DNA from 3 places in the Paenarthrobacter sp. TAF1 genome. Region 2 is predicted to be linked to each of the others. Evidence: riboswitches for the same ligand, from Rfam matches in the RefSeq annotation. Region 2 holds a riboswitch; each other region holds the start of a gene.

Region 1 (5,732 bases), on a different contig from region 2:
ACGCGGTTGTAGATGGACGTGTCGGCGTTCGCGGCGGATTGTCCGTGCCGGATCATGAATATTCTCTCTGGGGCACCCATCCCACCAAGCATAGGGCGGCGGTTCCCGGCAAAGAGGCAGGAACTGCGGGCAAGATAGGTACATGTTCCTTGCTTCCCGTCGCCGGCTGCGCGCCGAAGTGCTCATTGTCCTGGGCCTTTCCCTGGGCCAGTCGGCTGTCTACTCCGTGGTGCAACTGCTCGACAAGATGACGCGGGCGCCGCTGGCTGATGCAACGTCCACGCTGAACAGGTCCCAGAGCACCCGCGAATATTTCGATCTCACGTACCAGCTTCTGGATATCCTGTTCGCCCTGGTGCCCGTGGCGCTGGTGTTCTACTTCCTGTCCACGCACGTCCAGGCCACCAGGGACGGTGAAGGTTCGGCGTTCGCCCGGCTCGGCTTCAACTTGGTCCGCCCCGGCAAGGATCTGCTTCAGGGCCTGGGCCTCGCGGCGCTTATCGGCATACCGTCCCTTGGCCTCTACGCGGCCGGCCGGGCGCTGGGAATCACCACTGCCATTGTGCCCAGCGGCCTGGATGCCTACTGGTGGACGGTTCCCGTGCTGATTCTCTCCGCCGTGCGACACGCCATTGTGGAAGAAGTGATTGTGGTGGGGTATCTCCTGGACCGCTTCGGCAAGTTCGGCTGGAGCGTTCCGGCGGGCATCGTCGTCAGCGCCCTCCTTCGCGGGAGTTACCACCTCTACCAGGGCTTTGGCCCGTTCATCGGCAATGTGGTGATGGGCCTGGTCTTTGGGTGGATCTACACCAAGACCAAGAGGGTGATGCCCTTGGTGATTGCCCATGCCCTGCTGGACATTGTGGCATTCGTTGGATTCAGCCTGTTCGGCAAAGCGGTGGGCCTGGGCTGAGCAGCCGTGAAAGCCGTTGCAGCCGTTAAATGTATCCGGCCGCCATCGGTGGGTGACGTCATTGGCACCCGCTGATGGCGGCCGAAGCATTGTTTGGACAGCGGTGTCCAGGGCCGGGACCAGCCCGGATCAGGGGAACGGTCAGATGGTGACGGCTCCGGAGGCGGTTTCGAAAGTGACGGCCATGATGCCCGGCGTGCCGCGTGGTGCTATCCACTGGACCGCGACGTCCTCGAGAGGCTTCTCCACTGGCTCGCCCAGCCATTCGGTCACGCGTTCGGCGGAGCCCGCGATCGTGAGGCTGGACATCTTCACATCGCTCTCGTACACCTTGGACGGGTGAAGTGAGGGGTCGCCCTCCCACTTGAGCAGGTACGGCACCTGGGGATCGGCGATCAAGCCGAGGATGCCGATCTGCTGCCACACCAGTTCGCGGCCGTCAGGGAACTTGCGGTTGCCCGGGACTGCTGCGCGACCGAGGCGTTCCTCAAACGGGGCGAGGTCGTCAACTGCCACGCACCAGCCCATCCAACCGCCGCCGGCGGCTGAGCGTGCACGGACAGCTTGGCCGAAGGGTGCTTTGTCGGAAGCAGGGTGGTCCAGGACCTCCACGACTTCCAGGTACTTGTTATCCGCAAGGGGAATGATCATGTTCCGGGTGCCGAAGCGCGGGTGCACTCCGCCCCGGACTGCGTCCACTCCCAGAGCCGCGGAAATTCGTTCGGTAGTGGCCAAGAGGCCATCTCGTTCACAGGCGTAAGAGACGTGATCCATGCGCATGGCTTCATCTTGGCACTTTGTGATCGGTGTCTCAGCTAAGCCAACCCTAACTAAGGTGGGATCTCGCGACGGGCGTCATGGAAGGTCGCAAAAGAGCCCATATATTCTGCTGGCGTCACAAAGCTGTCCAAGGACCCGGACACTTCCTAGACTGGCCGCAGCTTCCTTCCCGCAGCTATTCCGCCGACCACACGCGCCACGAACAGGAGAATTCCATGTCCCAAGGATGGTCTTTCGAAACCCGCCAGATCCACGCAGGCCAAGAGCCGGATGCCGCCACGGGCGCGCGTTCCCTGCCGATCTACCAGACAACGTCGTTCGTTTTCCCGAGTGCTGAAAGCGCGGCCAACCGCTTTGCCCTGGCCGAACTGGCTCCGATCTACACCCGGATAGGCAACCCCACGCAGGACGCCGTGGAACAGCGCGTCGCGAGCCTCGAAGGCGGTCTGGGTGCACTGCTGCTCAGTTCGGGCCAGGCAGCCGAGACCTTTGCCATCCTGAACATCGCCGAGGCCGGCGACCACGTCGTCGCGAGCCCCAGCCTCTACGGCGGCACGTACAACCTGCTGGCCCACACGCTGAAGAAGTTCGGCATCTCCGTGACTTTCGTCGAGGACCCGGACAACCTCGAGCAGTGGCGTGCGGCCGTCCAGTCGAACACCAAGCTGTTCTTTGGTGAAGTCGTCTCGAACCCACGCCAGGACGTGCTGGATATCGAAGGCGTCGCCGGTGTCGCGCACGAGGCAGGCGTGCCTCTCATCGTCGACAACACCCTCTCCACGCCGTTCCTCATCCGGCCCATCGAGTGGGGCGCGGACATTGTGGTCCACTCCGCAACCAAGTACCTCGGCGGACACGGTTCGGCGATCGCAGGCGTGATCGTGGACTCGGGCAACTTCGACTTCGGCAAGGACCCGGAGCGGTTCCCCGGCTTCAACACCCCGGACCCCAGTTACAACGGCTTGGTTTACGCCCGCGACCTGGGCAAGGACGGAGCGCTCGGAGCCAACCTTTCCTACATCCTGAAGGCCCGTGTCCAGCTCCTTCGCGACCTCGGCTCGGCCGTGTCGCCGTTCAACGCGTTCCTCATTGCCCAGGGCCTGGAAACCTTGAGCCTGCGGGTGGAGCGCCACGTCGCCAACGCCACCAAGGTGGCCGAGTGGCTGGAAGCGCATGACGACGTCGAATCGGTCGCCTATGCGGGCCTGCCGTCCAGCCCCTGGTACGAGCGGGGCCGCAAGTACGGACCCCAGGGCACGGGAGCCATCGTGGCCTTCAACATCAAGGGTGGCGTAGAGGCCGGCAAGCGCTTCGTGGACGGTTTGGAGCTGCACTCCCACGTCGCCAACATCGGTGACGTCCGCTCCCTGGTCATCCACCCGGCGTCGACCACGCACAGCCAGCTGACGGTCGAGCAGCAGGTAGCCGCCGGCGTCAACCCGGGCCTAGTCCGCTTGTCCGTGGGCATTGAGCACATCGATGACATCATTGCCGACCTCGAAGCCGGCTTCCGCGCGGCCAAGGGCGCCTGAACGGGCAGTCCACGCCTGCAGCTGACGCACCCGGCTGACGGACCCGGGGTGTCGTCCACATCGACGATTATTCGCCGGACGGCACCCCGGAGTGCTCTTTCGTGAATGAAGCTGCCCTTGAACGTCACACTGGTGTCACATTCTTCGCCATAACGGTGGTGTCTTTCCTAGACTCTACGTATTAGGTCATGAGTGCCAGCAGATAGCCCCGGCTTGCTGGCCGGCAACCCTCCTTCCGCGGTGGGGTGCCCCGGGTGAAGACCTGGCCTGTTCGCACGCAAGGCGACGGGCAAGCGCGAAGTTAGGTGTCAAAGGAATGACCATCACTGCTACAGCACTTCCCAAATCCGGAGAAGAAGACGGAACCGTCAAGTACGCGGGCATAGGGCCGCTGGCGCTCGAAGCCGGCGGTCACCTCCCCAACGTCGTGTTGGCGTACGAAACCTGGGGACGACTCAACGCCGACGCGTCCAATGCCGTGCTCATCCAGCATGCGCTGACGGGCAGCACCCACGTTGCCCGCGGAGCCACGGACGAGGAAGGGTGGTGGGAGCAGTTGGTGGGTCCGGGCGCCACCATCGACACCAACAGGTTCTTCGTTGTCTCCATCAATATCGTGGGCGGCTGCTATGGCAGCACCGGCCCGTCCTCCGATGCGCCGGACGGCAAGCCGTGGGGTTCCCGGTTCCCCCTGGTCACTCTTCGCGACAGCACGGTTGCTGAGGCCCGTTTGGCGGACCTCTTGGGGATTGAATCCTGGCACGCGGTCCTGGGCGGCTCGATGGGTGGGGCCAGGGCCCTCGAATGGGCTGTCACGTTCCCGGAGAGGGTCAACCGCTGCGCCGTCATTTCGGTGGGAGCCTACAGCACCGCCGAGCAGATTGCCTTTGCGCAGGCCCAAACCCTGGCCATCCGGCAGGACCCGCACTTCAACAATGGGGACTACTACGGCGGTCCGGCTCCGGAACACGGACTTGCCCTGGCCCGCCGGATTGCGCACATCACGTACCGTTCCGCCCTGGAACTGGATCTCCGCTTCGGCAGGGAAGCCCAACATCAGGAAACGCCGCTCTCCGCAGCAGTCCTGGGGGAGCGTGGTCGCTACCAGGTGGAAAGCTACCTGGACCACCAGGGGACAAAGCTTGTGCGGCGGTTCGATGCCAACAGCTATATCGCCATCACCGAAGCGTTGATGTCCCACGACATCAGGCGGGGACGGGGCACACTGCAGGAAGCACTTTCGCGTGCCACCGCCGAGTTCTTTGTTGCTGCTGTGGACACGGACAGGCTGTACTTCCCGGCCCAGTCCAAGGAACTGGCGGCAGCACTGCCGGGGAATGTTCCGGTCCACACCATCCAGGCGCCGATCGGCCACGATGGCTTCCTCACGGAAATCGGCCAATTGTCGGAGCAGCTTCGCGGGGCGTTCTTCGCCTGACCGTGAGGAGCCTGTTCGTAGAGTTGCCTGTTTGTGGACGTGCCTAGCCGTTCATGATCTCCCCGCGTTGTTTCATGTAGTCCTCCATGGCGATCTGGCCATTGGTGAACTTCGCATCCAGTTCAGCCAGCTTGCGGGCGCGGTAGCCCTGGGGCTCGGAACCGGCAGTGGGAAACGGCGCGGGAGCGGGCTGTCCGGCCCGGTAGGAATCGCTTGGGTAGGAACCGCTTGGGTAGGAGGCGTTCGACGGCGGCGCGACCTGCGGAGCCTCGTCTGCAGGGCGGATGACTGCCGGCCCTGGCGGGTAGCCCGGGTAATTCTGTTGCGGGTAGTCCTGCGGCGGGTAATTTTGTGGTGGGAAACCCTGTTGCGGATAATCCTGACCACGAAAATTCCCGTTCTGCAGGCGGCGGGCCTTGGACCGGTTGTACATGCGGATTCCCATGGGAATCAGCCACGAGCAGACGATGATCCAGAAGATCAGATTGTTCACAGTGCAGGCCTCCTAGGTCTTAACCCCAGCTTAGCCCTGTGCCCATCACAGCAGCTTGGCCTCCATGCCCAGGAAAATCCCGTAGCGTTCCGCTTCGGCTTCCAGGGCCATCTGCTCTTCCTTGGTTGTCGGCTTGTCCATCCGGACTTCGAGCCCGCACATGCCCCCTGCGAAGCTGTGCCGCCACCATCCGGCCAGCCTGCCGTCCACGAGGACTACATGCATGGGGCCGTTGTCCTCAGGCAAGTACGGTGCGGTGCCGCCCAGGTAGTGGCGGGATTGCGAGTACCCCATCACGTATTCGTCGAAGCATTGGATGAGGTCGACGCGGGGGAGCACGGAACCGGCCGCTGGACCGGCAGGAGCCTCCAGGGCTTCTACGTCAGCCGAGGCGCCGTAAAAGTCCAGGTCATCGAAGGAGACCCGGGCCAACGTTCCCGGTGATAATTCCGCGGCGACGTTGAGTCCCAACGTGACGTCTTTCATGGTCAGCCCGGACCACGCCGAACAGTCCTTCACGGTAGCCGGTCCGCGACTGCTGAAATACCGCAGGGCCATCTGCCCCAGGGCGTGTTC
Region 2 (5,732 bases):
TTTCCAGGCCTTTGGTCAACACCCAGGCGTTGAAAGCCGAAAGCGATGGCCCCGTGTGGCGCATGAGCTGCTTCACCGGTCCATCGATGAACTCCTTGGTGCCCAGGATCGCGCCACCGAGGACGCGTCCCTGGCCGTCGATGTGCTTGGTGCCTGAGTACACAATCACGTCGGCGCCCAGCTCGCCACAGCGCTGCAGCAGGGGGGTGGCAAAGACGTTGTCGACGACGACAGTCGCCCCAGCGGCATGCGCCAGTTCGCTGACAGCCTGGATGTCCACGATTTCCTGCATCGGGTTGGACGGTGACTCGAAGAAGACGGCGGTGGTCGGCTCGGAGAGAGCCTCACGCCACTGGTCAAGGTCCGGTCCGTCCACAAACACGGTCTCCACGCCCCAGCGCGGAAGGATCTCGTTGAGGATCACGAAGCAGGAGCCGAAGAGGGAACGGGCAGCAACCACGCGGTCACCGGCAGCCAGCAGGGCACCCAGTGCGGTGAACACGGCGGACATGCCGGACGCCGTCGCGAAGCAAGCCTCGGTACCTTCGAGGAGGCGCAGCCGCTCCTGGAAGGTGGCCACGGACGGGTTGCCGTAGCGGGAGTAGACGAAGCGTTCGTCCTCGCCGGTGAAGGCGCGTTCTGCCGCGGCGGCGGATTCGTAAACGAAGCCGGAGTTCAGGAAGACGGGTTCAGCCGTTTCCTGGAAGTTGGTACGGTCAAGTCCACCGCGAACGGCCTGGGTGTCGGGGCTCCAGCCGGCGGCGTCAGGATTGAAAGTCACTTACTCGGTCCCCAGATTCGTTGGCAGGCCACGGTTCTTCCAACCATTGACGGTGCGTTCGCCGTAACGGTCGGGTTCGCCCTCAAAGCCTTCAAGGACGTTGTAGGCGGTGAAGCCTGCCTGCGTGGCGGCGATGGCGGCGGCGATGGAGCGCTGGCCGGAGCGGCAGATGAAGACGAGCTCCACGCCGTCGTCCTCGGGTGCCTGTTGTTGCAGGTCCTCGATGAAGCGGGAGTTCGGGATGCCGCCGGCGAGGTTCCACTGGATGAACAGGGGATCGTTCTCGGTGGCTTTCGTGTCGGGGATTCCGATGTGGGCCCATTCGCCCTCGGTGCGGACGTCCACCAGGATGGCGCCCTGTTCAAGCTTGGCCCACGCGTCTTGCGGGGTCAGGTCACCTGCGTAGCTCATGCGTGGCCCTCGAATGCTTCTTCGTCGTCGGTATCCAGTTCATCAACGGCGTTGGCGACTGCGGCATCGGCGCTGGCAATCGCGGCGGGCAGGACGACGGCCTGCGCGACGATCACGTCGGTTCCGTTGAACGTGGCGGCGGGGCTGCCGTGCAGTACGTACCCATCCGCCAGGGCGTTGGTGATCCGCTCACAAAAGTCGCGGGTATCCGGGCCTGTTATCAGGCGGTAAGAGAGTTTTTCTTCAGTGGGTTCAGGCATTGCTGGTGCTCCTCAGTCACGCTTGCAGTTCGAGTTGTCGATACGCCGAGTAGTCACCTGAGGCACCCCGCCGGAGAGAGGGTTGCCGACCAGCAAGTCAGGGCTTTGCGCTGGTTCTCATTACTCAAGAAAAACGTAGCATTCACGACGACGGCCCGCACGGCGGCCGTCGTCATGTTGCGTAACCGGGCGGTACTGGAGTACGGGTCCAATTAAGACGTCCCGGGAGCATAATTGACGCAGTACGACCCCCTGTAACTTCGTATGAAATCAGGTCGCGGTGAACGGACAGAGCAGTTCTACACTCAAGCCCATGCTGCATTTTGGTTGGTTCGTGGGGCACGGTTTCGGGGTGCAGGGCTGGGGCACTCCGGGCTACAGCCTGGGGTACGACTGGAAGAAGCCCGCCCTGTACCAGGAGGCCGTGCGCGCGTTCGAGCTGTCCGGGCTGGACCTGTTCATCATCGAGGATTCCCTGACCGTCCCGGACACCTATGGCGGTACTGCCGAGGTTTCGCTGGCCCATGCGTCCTTTGCGCCGAAACACGATCCCTTGGCGTTGGTCCCGTACTTGCTTTCCGCCACGGAGCACCTGGGGATCGTTCCCACGGTCAGCGCTTCCTTCTACCCGCCCTTCACCGCGGCCCGGCTCCTCGCTACCCTGCAGCACTTCTCCGAGGGGCAGCTCGGATGGAATGTGGTCACCTCGGGCAGCGATCTCGCCGCGCAGAACTACGGCTTGGACCAGCAGATCGAACACGACCTCCGGTACGAAAAAGCGGAGGAATTCGTCGACGTCGTCAGGCGGCTTTGGCGTAGCTGGGAGGCCGACGCTGTACTTGAGGACGTTTCAGCCGGGGTGTTTGCGGACCATACCAAAGTGCATCCGATCAACCACGACGGCGACTTCTTCAAGGTCCGTGGGCCGCTGAACACGGCACCGTTGCCCGAGGAACCCGTGCTTGTCCAAGCGGGCGCCTCTCCGCGGGGCAAAGCGTTTGCCGGCGGTCACGCGGATGTGGCAATTGCGCTCGCCCGCGGCGTTGACGGTATGAAGGCCTACCGGGATTCGATCCGGGCCGAGGCGGCGAAAGCCGGGCGGAATCCCGACGACGTGAAGGTGCTTTTCGTGCTGAAGCCCACCGTGGTGGGTTCCACAGCCGAGGCCGAGGAGCTACGGGCGCAGCGCCGGGAATTGACGCAGCGTGACATCGACAGCCAGCTCAACTCCATCTCCTACCTGTCCGTGATCGACTTTAAGAAGTTCGACCTCGATGCCCCGCTTCCGGAGTTGAGCACCAACAGCAACCAGGGCACGTTGGAGCACTTCGCCAAGGCTGCCCCTCCCGGGTCCACGCTGCGCGAAATCCTGCAGGCACGCAGCGGTGGTGCGGGGGATTCGATCATCGGCACGGTGGGAGAAATTGCGGATTATCTGGAGGAGACCGGCGCGGCGGTAGGGGGCGACGGCTTCCTGTTCTCCGGCTTTGTTGATCCGGTGACCGTGCACGGTGTGCTGGACAAGCTGACCCCGGAACTCCGCCGCCGCGGCCTGTTGAGGAAGAGTTACGGCAACGGCGGATTCCGCCAAAACCTGCTGGATTTCTAATGGGCATTTTCACCATCGGGACGGGCCCCGTTTCCGCATTGGCTGTGGCGGAAGCGGCTGCGGATCCGACGTTTCACGTGGAACTCAACCAAGATGCGTTGAATTTGATCGGACGGGGAAGGGAGATCGTGGAGCAGGCGGCCGCTTCCGGCCAACGGGTCTACGGCCTGAATACCCTTCTAGGGTCAGGCCGGGACACTGCTGTGGAGGAGAAGTCCCTCCTCGCCTACCAGGTGCAGGTCATCAGGTATCACAACAGCGGCGTAGGCCCGTATCTGGATCGTGCCGCAGCGCGCGCAGTGATCCTGGCCCGGCTTGTCGGGTTCAGCCGGGGCGGCTCCGGAGTGCGTGCCGGGACCGCCGGGTTCTACGCCGAACTGCTCAACCGCGGCGTCTACCCCGCCATCCCGCGGGAAGGGTCCGTGGGTTCCTCCGACCTGACCCAGCTGGCCGCCGTCGCTGCCGTAGCCCTGGGCGAGGGGGAAGCGTTCGACGCCTCCGGCATGCTGGTGCCCGGCGCCAAAGCCCTCGCGGACGCCGGCCTGCAAGCCCTGCAACCTGCTGCCGGAGAGGCCTTGGCCCTGGTGAGCGCCAATGCCTACTCCGTGGGCGCGGGAGCCCTCGCCTTGGTGCGCCTGCAGCACCTGGCCCGGCTCGCCGACGTCGCGCTTTCATTGTCGCTGGAGGCGATCGCAAGGTACGACGGCGGCGGAAACCTCAGTCCCTTTTCGCCGGCCATCCAAGCGGCCAAGGCGGTTGACGGCCAGCGGGACTCGGCCGCCGCTGTTCGACGGCTTCTCAGCGGTGGCTGGCTGGAGGATGTCCGCAGGGAAGCGTCGGTACAGGACGCGTTGTCCTTCCGGGCTGCACCGCAGACCCACGGGGCGTTCCGGTTCTTGGTGGCGCAGTTGCGTTCGGGCCTGGAAGTGGAGCTGAACGGCCGGGGAGACAACCCGTTGGTCGATGTGGAGTCGGGAACGATGGTGTCCGGCGGGAACTTCCAACCCATGCAGCTGGCGTTGTCCTTCGAAAGCCTGCGGTTGGGATTGGCGCACGTGGGGATTTCCAGCGAGCGGCGGATCGCCAAGCTGTATCCACCGCAGCGGGCCATCCGGGCGAGGCACCTGGCAGCGGCGTCCTCCGCGCCCGGTGCGGCGTCTGCCTTGATCCAGGAGGAGCTGCCCGGGCTGCTCTGGTACTCCGCGGCCGGACTGTTGGCCGAACTCAAATTCCTGGCGGCTCCGGCGACCCTCGGCGCGCCAACGCTCTCAGCCGACATCGAGGACCACTCGACGCTTGCTCCGCTGGCCTTGCAACAGCTGGAGAAGTCGATTGATGCCGCGGAGAAGCTCCTGGCCATCGAGTCCCTCACGGCTTCCTACCTCCTGCTGGAAGCCGAAGCTGCACAGCCGCTCGGCAACGGGACCGGGCTGGTGGCGGGCCGGCTTGCTGATGTGTTGGCGGACCGGCCGTCGGCGCCGGACCTGGTGGAGCGCTCGCGGACGGTGCTGCGCGAAGCCGTGGATCAGCTTTTCACTGAAACAGAGGAGGCGACGCCATGAGCACGGCCACCCGTAAACATGGGTTGCATGCACTGCCCGGGGGTCTTGATGGTCTGGACGCCTCGGTCCTGGAAAAGGTGGGGAACACTCCGCTGGTCAAGCTGGAGAATTTCAGCCGCGGGCTCGGCAGTGTCATCCACGTCAAGCTGGAGTCCGAGAACCCCGGTGGTTCCATCAAGGACCGCACGGCACTAAGTATGGTGCGGGCTGCCGAGCGCTCGGGGGAGTTGAGGCCGGGGGCCACGATTGTGGAGAGCACGTCCGGTAACACCGGGATAGGGCTGGCGCTGATCGGGCACCTCACGGGCCACCCGGTGGTGGTGGTCACGGGCGACACCATTTCCGAGGAAAAACTCGCTGCGCTGCACAACTATGGCGCGCGGGTGATCCTGACGGATTGGAACGCGCCGTCCGAGTCTCCGGAGAACGCGCGAGCCGTGGCCGCTCGGATTACCGCGGAAACACCCGGCGCCTGGCGGCCCATGCAGTTCGACAATCCGGCCAATCCTTTGGCACATTACGAGTCCACGGGGCCGGAGATCTGGGAACAGACGGGTGGGCTGGTGACGCATTTCGTGGCCGGCATCGGTACGGGCGGGACCATCAGCGGCAACGGGCGGTACTTGAAGGAACAGGTGGCAGCCTCAAGGCCGGGCGGGCACGTTGAAGTGGTGGGTGCCGACCCCTACGGATCCGCGTACAGCGGGGGTCATCCCGGCGAAATCCTGGTGGACGGCGTCGGCAACTCTTGGCCGCAGTCAGAATGGCCCAAGATCTTCGACCGCTCCATCGTTGACCGCTTCCTCCGGATCCCCAACGACGAGGTCTACAGCACGGTCCATCGGCTTCTTGACGAAGAAGGGCTCGCGCTGGGGCCGTCGTCCGGTCTCGCTGTCGCGGCAGCAGTGCGCGTGGCCCGCGCCGCGCCTCACGGTTCGGTGGTGGTGGCCATTGCGCCCGACGCCGGCACCAACTACCTGAGCAAGGCCTTCAATCCCGTATGGCTGGCCGAGAACGGCATCCGCCTGGCCGCCGACACCCCGGAGTGACCCTCCCTCACATCCCGCGTGCTTGGCTGTGACGCTCGCTCACTTAAGCTCTCCGAGCGC
Region 3 (5,732 bases), on a different contig from region 2:
GCGACGTGTCAGATGGGTCTCCGGCGCGGCGAACAAGTCGCCGACGGAGACGGACAGAACCTGGCAGAGGGTCACCAAGGAAGCCACCGACGGCGATGTCAGGTCGCGCTCCACGCGGCTCAGGAAGCCTTTGGTCAACCCGGTGGCGTCCGCAACCTGCTCGATGGTGAGGCGCTGCGCTTGCCGGGCTGCGCGGATTCTGGAACCGATGGCAACGGGAACATTGCTCGGTTCAACGGGTAGAGCCTTCATTCACGAACCTTTCAGGCCTGTCATGTGGCCCTGTCATTGGAGCAATAGTAGCCGGGAGGCACGCCAACAGGGCCACTGCGGGCGTAACCAAGTCCAAAGGATCTTGACTGTTACTCCGATCACAACATATCCTCATAGGCAACAAGTGTTGTCTGTGAGGCACACAACACATCCCCAAGCTCCAAACCCAAATCTCCAATCATCCGCACAGAGACTTCGACGCATCGCAGGGGTATCGTCGAAAACCCCAACCTCCGTGCATCAGCTCCAAGGACCGTTCATGGAATCTTCGGCTATTAATATCGCAATCGTGGTGGTGTACCTGCTCGCCATGCTGGCCTTCGGCTGGTGGGGCAAGTCCCGCACAAAGAACAACAGCGACTTCCTGGTGGCCGGCCGCCGCCTGGGACCCTTCCTCTACACAGGCACCATGGCCGCCGTGGTCCTCGGTGGCGCATCCACCGTGGGCGGCGTGGGCCTCGGTTACAAGTTCGGCATCTCCGGCATGTGGCTCGTGGTGGCCATCGGCTCCGGCGTGCTGCTCCTTAGCCTCCTGTTCGCCGGCACCATCCAGCGGTTGAAGATCTACACGGTCTCCCAAATGCTGAGCCTGCGATACGGCAGCAAAGCCACCCAGACATCCGGAATCGTGATGTTGGCCTACACCCTCATGCTCTGCGCCACGTCCACCGGCGCCTACGCCACCATCTTCGTGGTGCTCTTCGACTGGGAACGCTGGTTGGCAATCGCAGTCGGCGGCGCCATCGTGCTGGTCTACTCCACCATCGGCGGCATGTGGTCCATCACCCTGGCAGACCAGGTGCAGTTCCTCATCAAGACCGTAGGCATTTTCTTCCTGATGCTGCCGTTCGTCCTGAACGCAGCCGGCGGAATGGACGGCATCCGTGAGCGMCTTGACGCCAGCTTCTTCCAGATCGACGGCATCGGCGTCCAGACAATCATCACTTACTTCGTGGTCTACACCCTCGGCCTCCTGATCGGCCAGGACATCTGGCAGCGCGTCTTCACCGCCAAGACCGCCACCGTTGCACGCTGGGGCGGAGCTACCGCCGGTGTTTACTGCATCCTCTACGGCATCGCCGGCGCACTGATCGGCCTGGCTGCCCGCGTCGCCCTCCCGGACATCGATGTCGCCAACCTCGGCAAGGACGTTGTCTACGCAGAGGTGGCAACCCACATCCTGCCCGTCGGCATCGGCGGACTGGTGATGGCCGCGGCTGTGGCTGCGATGATGTCCACCGCTTCGGGCGCCCTGATCGCCGCCGCTACGGTGGCCCGCGCAGACGTTGTCCCGTTCGTGGCCAGCTGGTTCGGCAAGACGATCAACACAGACGACACGGAAAACCCCGAGCACGACGTCAAGGCAAACCGCTACTGGGTCCTGGGCCTGGGCATCGTTGCAGTCCTGATTTCCATGGCAGCGCAGGACGTCGTTGTTGCCCTGACCATCGCCTACGACATCCTGGTAGGCGGACTCCTGGTCGCCATTCTCGGCGGCCTGGTCTGGAAGCGCGGAACGGGCATCGCGGCTGCATGGTCCATGGCAGTCGGCTCAGTTCTGACACTGGCCCTGCTCATCATGTACGCGGTTGGTGTCATCCCGAGCGAAGACGGCGTCTACGCCAACGAGCCCATCTACTGGGGCCTCGGTGCTTCTCTGGTGGTTTACGTCGTGGTCTCCCTGCTGACTCCGCCCACGGACGCAGCCGTCCGCGAGGCCTGGGACAAGCGCGTAGCCGGCGCCATCTCCGAGGAACTGCCGCCGGAAGTCCACCCGGTGGGCAGCAGCAAGTAACCAGGCAATACCCGACGGCGGTGCCGCCCCCTTCACGGGGGCAGCACCGCCGTCGTTTTGTTCCCGGCAAAAGGGCCTTCATAACCGCAGGTGCGGTACTGTTGTCCCAGCTTCAAGAGATGTGGCGCCAAGCTCCGACTGGCCATGCACCAACCCCATGTTCACGGGTGGTTCGGATGAGGAAGCGGCCCGTCCCGGACCTGAGACAACCGAGCGGGCAAGAGCACTCTCCACAGGAGCAGCACCTTGCCGTATCAGAGCGATACCAGCCACGCCCACAGCACCACCGGCCAAACCGAAGCCCGGACCGTCACGGTGATCCCCGCCGTCGACCTTTACCTGGGCACGGTCACCATAGTGGCCAGGAACGAAACCCTGTTCTTCCGGCATCCCCATCCGCAGCAGATCGCCAAAGCGCTGGCCCAGGCCGTCCGGCCCTCAACGTGGTGCGAGGCGTCCCGGACCCTGACGGTTACTGTGGCCGCGACAGGAAAACGGGATGGCCAGCCGCGCCTGTTCGCCCTCGGCAGCCGGGACGAGGACTAGATTTCCTCTTCCTCCCCACGGAATTCCTCGGTCTCATCGATCGGCACCACCCGTTCATCGTCCTCGGGGGCGTCCACTTCCTCAACCCAGGGCTCGTCCACTTCCTGGTCTTCGGCGTAGTCGTAGGCCGGGTCCGACTCGATGGTGGTGCGTTCCGGGTACTTGGCGTGTGATTCGGTGGTGTCCATGGTGCAACCTCCGTCCCGTGGGCCTGTAAGAGCCCGCTAACCGAGTGCGGGGAGGCTCCCCGCCCCTGTCCTTCCATCTGAGCACCGGCCAAAGCGAGGGTCAAGCAGAGCCGGAAATTACGGTACACCGAACATTCCAGCTAAGGAATACCAGCCAAAAAACCCTGCAAATAAGCGGTAGTGTGGGGCGTGCAATGGGGCCGCAACTACCCCACCCAGCACAGGAGATAAAGTGCAGATGCACCAGGAATCCCACAGTTCGTCGAGCCCCGCTCCGGACCCCGCCATCGAACCCACAGCCCTCCACCACACCGCAGACCCGGCAGCACCCACTGCGTCGGACATCAGGCGTTGGCGGCAGTACCTTGCCGATGAACGCGCCGAGGCTGCGGTCTACCGCGAACTCGCCCAGCGCCGCGACGGCGAGGAACGGCAGATCCTGCTGGCTCTGGCCGAAGCCGAAGGGCGGCATGAAGCGCACTGGCTCAAACTCCTGGGTGAGCACGCAGGCATGCCCAAGGCAGCTTCCGCCCGCAGCCAGTTCCTGGGGTTCCTGGCCCGCAACTTCGGTTCGGTCTTCGTCCTGGCCCTGGCGCAACGTGCAGAGGGCCGCTCCCCCTACGGAACCGAGCCGGCCGCCACCCCCGCGATGGTGGCCGATGAACAAATCCACGAGGAAGTAGTCCGGGGCCTGGCGACCCGTGGACGCAACCGGCTCTCGGGTACCTTCCGCGCAGCAGTTTTCGGCGCCAACGACGGTTTGGTGAGCAACCTGTCGCTGGTCATGGGCATGGCCGCGACGGGTGTACCGAGTTCCGTGGTCCTCATGAGCGGCGTTGCAGGGCTCCTGGCCGGCGCACTGTCCATGGGTGCCGGCGAATACGTCTCCGTCCGCTCGCAACGCGAACTGCTCAACGCCACCCTCCCCACCCAGGCCACCCTCACCGCAGCCCCGTCGCTGGACATCGACCACAACGAGCTGGTCCTGGTTTACCTGGCACGCGGCATGACCCGCGAAGCCGCCGAGCACCGGGCAGCCGAGCGCATGGGATTGTTCAGCTGCGACTGCGATCCCAGCCTCTCCCTGCAGCCCGAGAAACCGGTGGCCGATGAGCATGAATCGGTGGGTTCGGCGTGGGGCGCGGCGCTGTCCAGTTTCTGCTTCTTCGCCTCGGGAGCCATCGTTCCGATCCTGCCCTTCCTTTTCGGGATGACGGGTATGGCCGCGCTCCTGGTGGCCGGAGTCCTGGTGGGCATCGCGCTGCTGGCGACAGGCGCCGTCGTGGGTTTGCTGTCCGGTACGTCGCCGCTCAGCCGCGGCCTGCGGCAGCTGGCCATCGGGCTGGGAGCAGCTGCTGCCACCTACGGTCTCGGTTTGCTGTTCGGCGCGGCGATCGTCTGAGTTTGGACTGCTCCCCCGGCAGACCGTAATGTTGGTTCGTCCTCCGCGCTGCCCCGCGTGACCAAGGGCCTGAGGAATGGAGAACCGTGGACTGGGAGCGGGAAGCTACGCACGTGCCGAAGCACCGGCGATCGGGAACAACCCAGCGCGTTCTGCTCGGCCTGCTGATGGCATTCATTGCGGCAACGGTCGCTTTGCTGGTGTCCTGGTTCCTGAACGGCGACCCCCGCATCACGGCACTGTTCCCGGGCGTCAGCGTCCCGGGCGGCCCGCAAACCGGGAAGATACAGCCCACCTCGGCCCGCATTCCGGACGCACCACCGCCGGGACTTGAGGAAGCTGACGCCCCGCTGGCCTCGCCGACGGCACCGGGCACCACCAATGATTCGTACAAGTTCCTGGCCATGAACGACGACGGCACCCCGGTGGGCTATTCCCCTTGCCGGCCGCTGCACTACGTGGTGAACAACGCCTCCGCTCCCGAAGGAACCGACCCCCTCCTGGCGACGGCCATTGCCAATATCTCTGCAGCCTCGGGCATCCAGTTCGTCAACGACGGAACAACCGACGAACAACCCGCGGACCGGCGAGAGCCCTACCAACCCAACCGCTACGGCGACCGGTGGGCTCCCCTGCTGATCTCGTGGACCACACCAGAAGTGGCGCCGGCCCTTGAAGGGAAGGTCATCGGCACAGGCGGCAGCACCATGTATTCGCTGGACAAGGGCCCCAAAAGCTACATCACCGGAAGCCTGGAGCTGGACACACCCCAGATCGCGGAACTTCTGGCCGATCCCGGCGGTGCGGACTACGTCCTTGCCGTCATGCAGCACGAGCTGGGACACGTGATGGGACTGGACCATGTGGACGATCCGATCCAGCTCATGTACCCGGAAATCGGGGCACCGGACGGTCTGGCCGCCGGTGACCTGAACGGCCTCCATCTCCTGGCATCAGCCCCCTGCCGCAAGGACATCTAGCAGCGTTCAGGCGTTGGGTACAAAGGCCATGGACTCACGGGGACACTGGACCTATGCTGGCGAATACGGCCGACGGCGGCGCCCCACCGCCCGTCCGCGGCCTCCACGTCAGGGGGTTCCATGGAACCTTATGGGTCGTCCAAGTGGCCGGACCCGGATCCTCCCCGGCCCCATTACCTTCCGCCTTCGGGTCCGCACGAGCCGCCTGAGCCCCGCCCGCCGATCAAGCACAGCAGCGTCGCCGCCATCCTGTTCCTGCTGGGCATCCTGGGGCTCGTGTGCGCCGGAGCCTATTTCGGCGGAGAGCTGCAGCAATTCCTCTACGGATCATCGGAAAGCCAGAGCCAGCCGCCACGTCCCGGGCTGGCACCCTTCGGACAACGGGACGATCCCCTGCCCGGACGTGAAGAAGCCGACGCGCCCCTCGGCACGCCGCCCCCGCTGGTCCAAGCCAGCAGCTCGTACAAGTTCCTGGCAGTCAAAGAAGACGGCACGCCCTTGGCGTACTCGCCCTGCAGGCCCATCCACTACGTGGTGAATTCGGACCT

Evidence for each region. Region 2 has a riboswitch for S-adenosylmethionine ahead of AB4Y81_RS13220 (DUF1737 domain-containing protein). Riboswitches for the same ligand answer to the same signal wherever they lie in the genome.
Region 1: linked by a shared signal. The riboswitch ahead of metX (homoserine O-acetyltransferase MetX) and the one ahead of AB4Y81_RS13220 (DUF1737 domain-containing protein) in region 2 are both predicted to bind S-adenosylmethionine.
Region 3: linked by a shared signal. The riboswitch ahead of AB4Y81_RS10555 (hypothetical protein) and the one ahead of AB4Y81_RS13220 (DUF1737 domain-containing protein) in region 2 are both predicted to bind S-adenosylmethionine.

Annotation. Positions count from the first base shown of each region.
Region 1 is NZ_JBFRDO010000005.1:54,361-60,092, reverse strand. It holds gene AB4Y81_RS08610 (histidine phosphatase family protein) at 1-56, opposite strand, end outside; gene AB4Y81_RS08605 (CPBP family intramembrane glutamic endopeptidase) at 143-913, shown strand; gene AB4Y81_RS08600 (VOC family protein) at 1,055-1,693, opposite strand; partial or broken gene AB4Y81_RS08595 (bifunctional o-acetylhomoserine/o-acetylserine sulfhydrylase) at 1,888-3,225, shown strand; SAM riboswitch class IV at 3,410-3,527, shown strand; gene metX (homoserine O-acetyltransferase MetX) at 3,542-4,663, shown strand; gene AB4Y81_RS08585 (hypothetical protein) at 4,707-5,156, opposite strand; gene AB4Y81_RS08580 (winged helix DNA-binding domain-containing protein) at 5,202-5,732, opposite strand, start outside.
Region 2 is NZ_JBFRDO010000009.1:30,487-36,218, reverse strand. It holds gene AB4Y81_RS13230 (O-succinylhomoserine sulfhydrylase) at 1-781, opposite strand, end outside; gene AB4Y81_RS13225 (rhodanese-like domain-containing protein) at 782-1,192, opposite strand; gene AB4Y81_RS13220 (DUF1737 domain-containing protein) at 1,189-1,452, opposite strand; SAM riboswitch class IV at 1,466-1,577, opposite strand; gene AB4Y81_RS13215 (NtaA/DmoA family FMN-dependent monooxygenase) at 1,733-3,061, shown strand; gene AB4Y81_RS13210 (aromatic amino acid ammonia-lyase) at 3,061-4,623, shown strand; gene AB4Y81_RS13205 (PLP-dependent cysteine synthase family protein) at 4,620-5,672, shown strand.
Region 3 is NZ_JBFRDO010000005.1:511,765-517,496, forward strand. It holds gene AB4Y81_RS10545 (helix-turn-helix domain-containing protein) at 1-252, opposite strand, end outside; gene AB4Y81_RS10550 (sodium:solute symporter) at 533-2,068, shown strand; SAM riboswitch class IV at 2,179-2,298, shown strand; gene AB4Y81_RS10555 (hypothetical protein) at 2,315-2,614, shown strand; gene AB4Y81_RS10560 (hypothetical protein) at 2,611-2,802, opposite strand; gene AB4Y81_RS10565 (VIT1/CCC1 transporter family protein) at 3,041-4,204, shown strand; gene AB4Y81_RS10570 (matrixin family metalloprotease) at 4,291-5,184, shown strand; gene AB4Y81_RS10575 (peptidase M10) at 5,305-5,732, shown strand, end outside.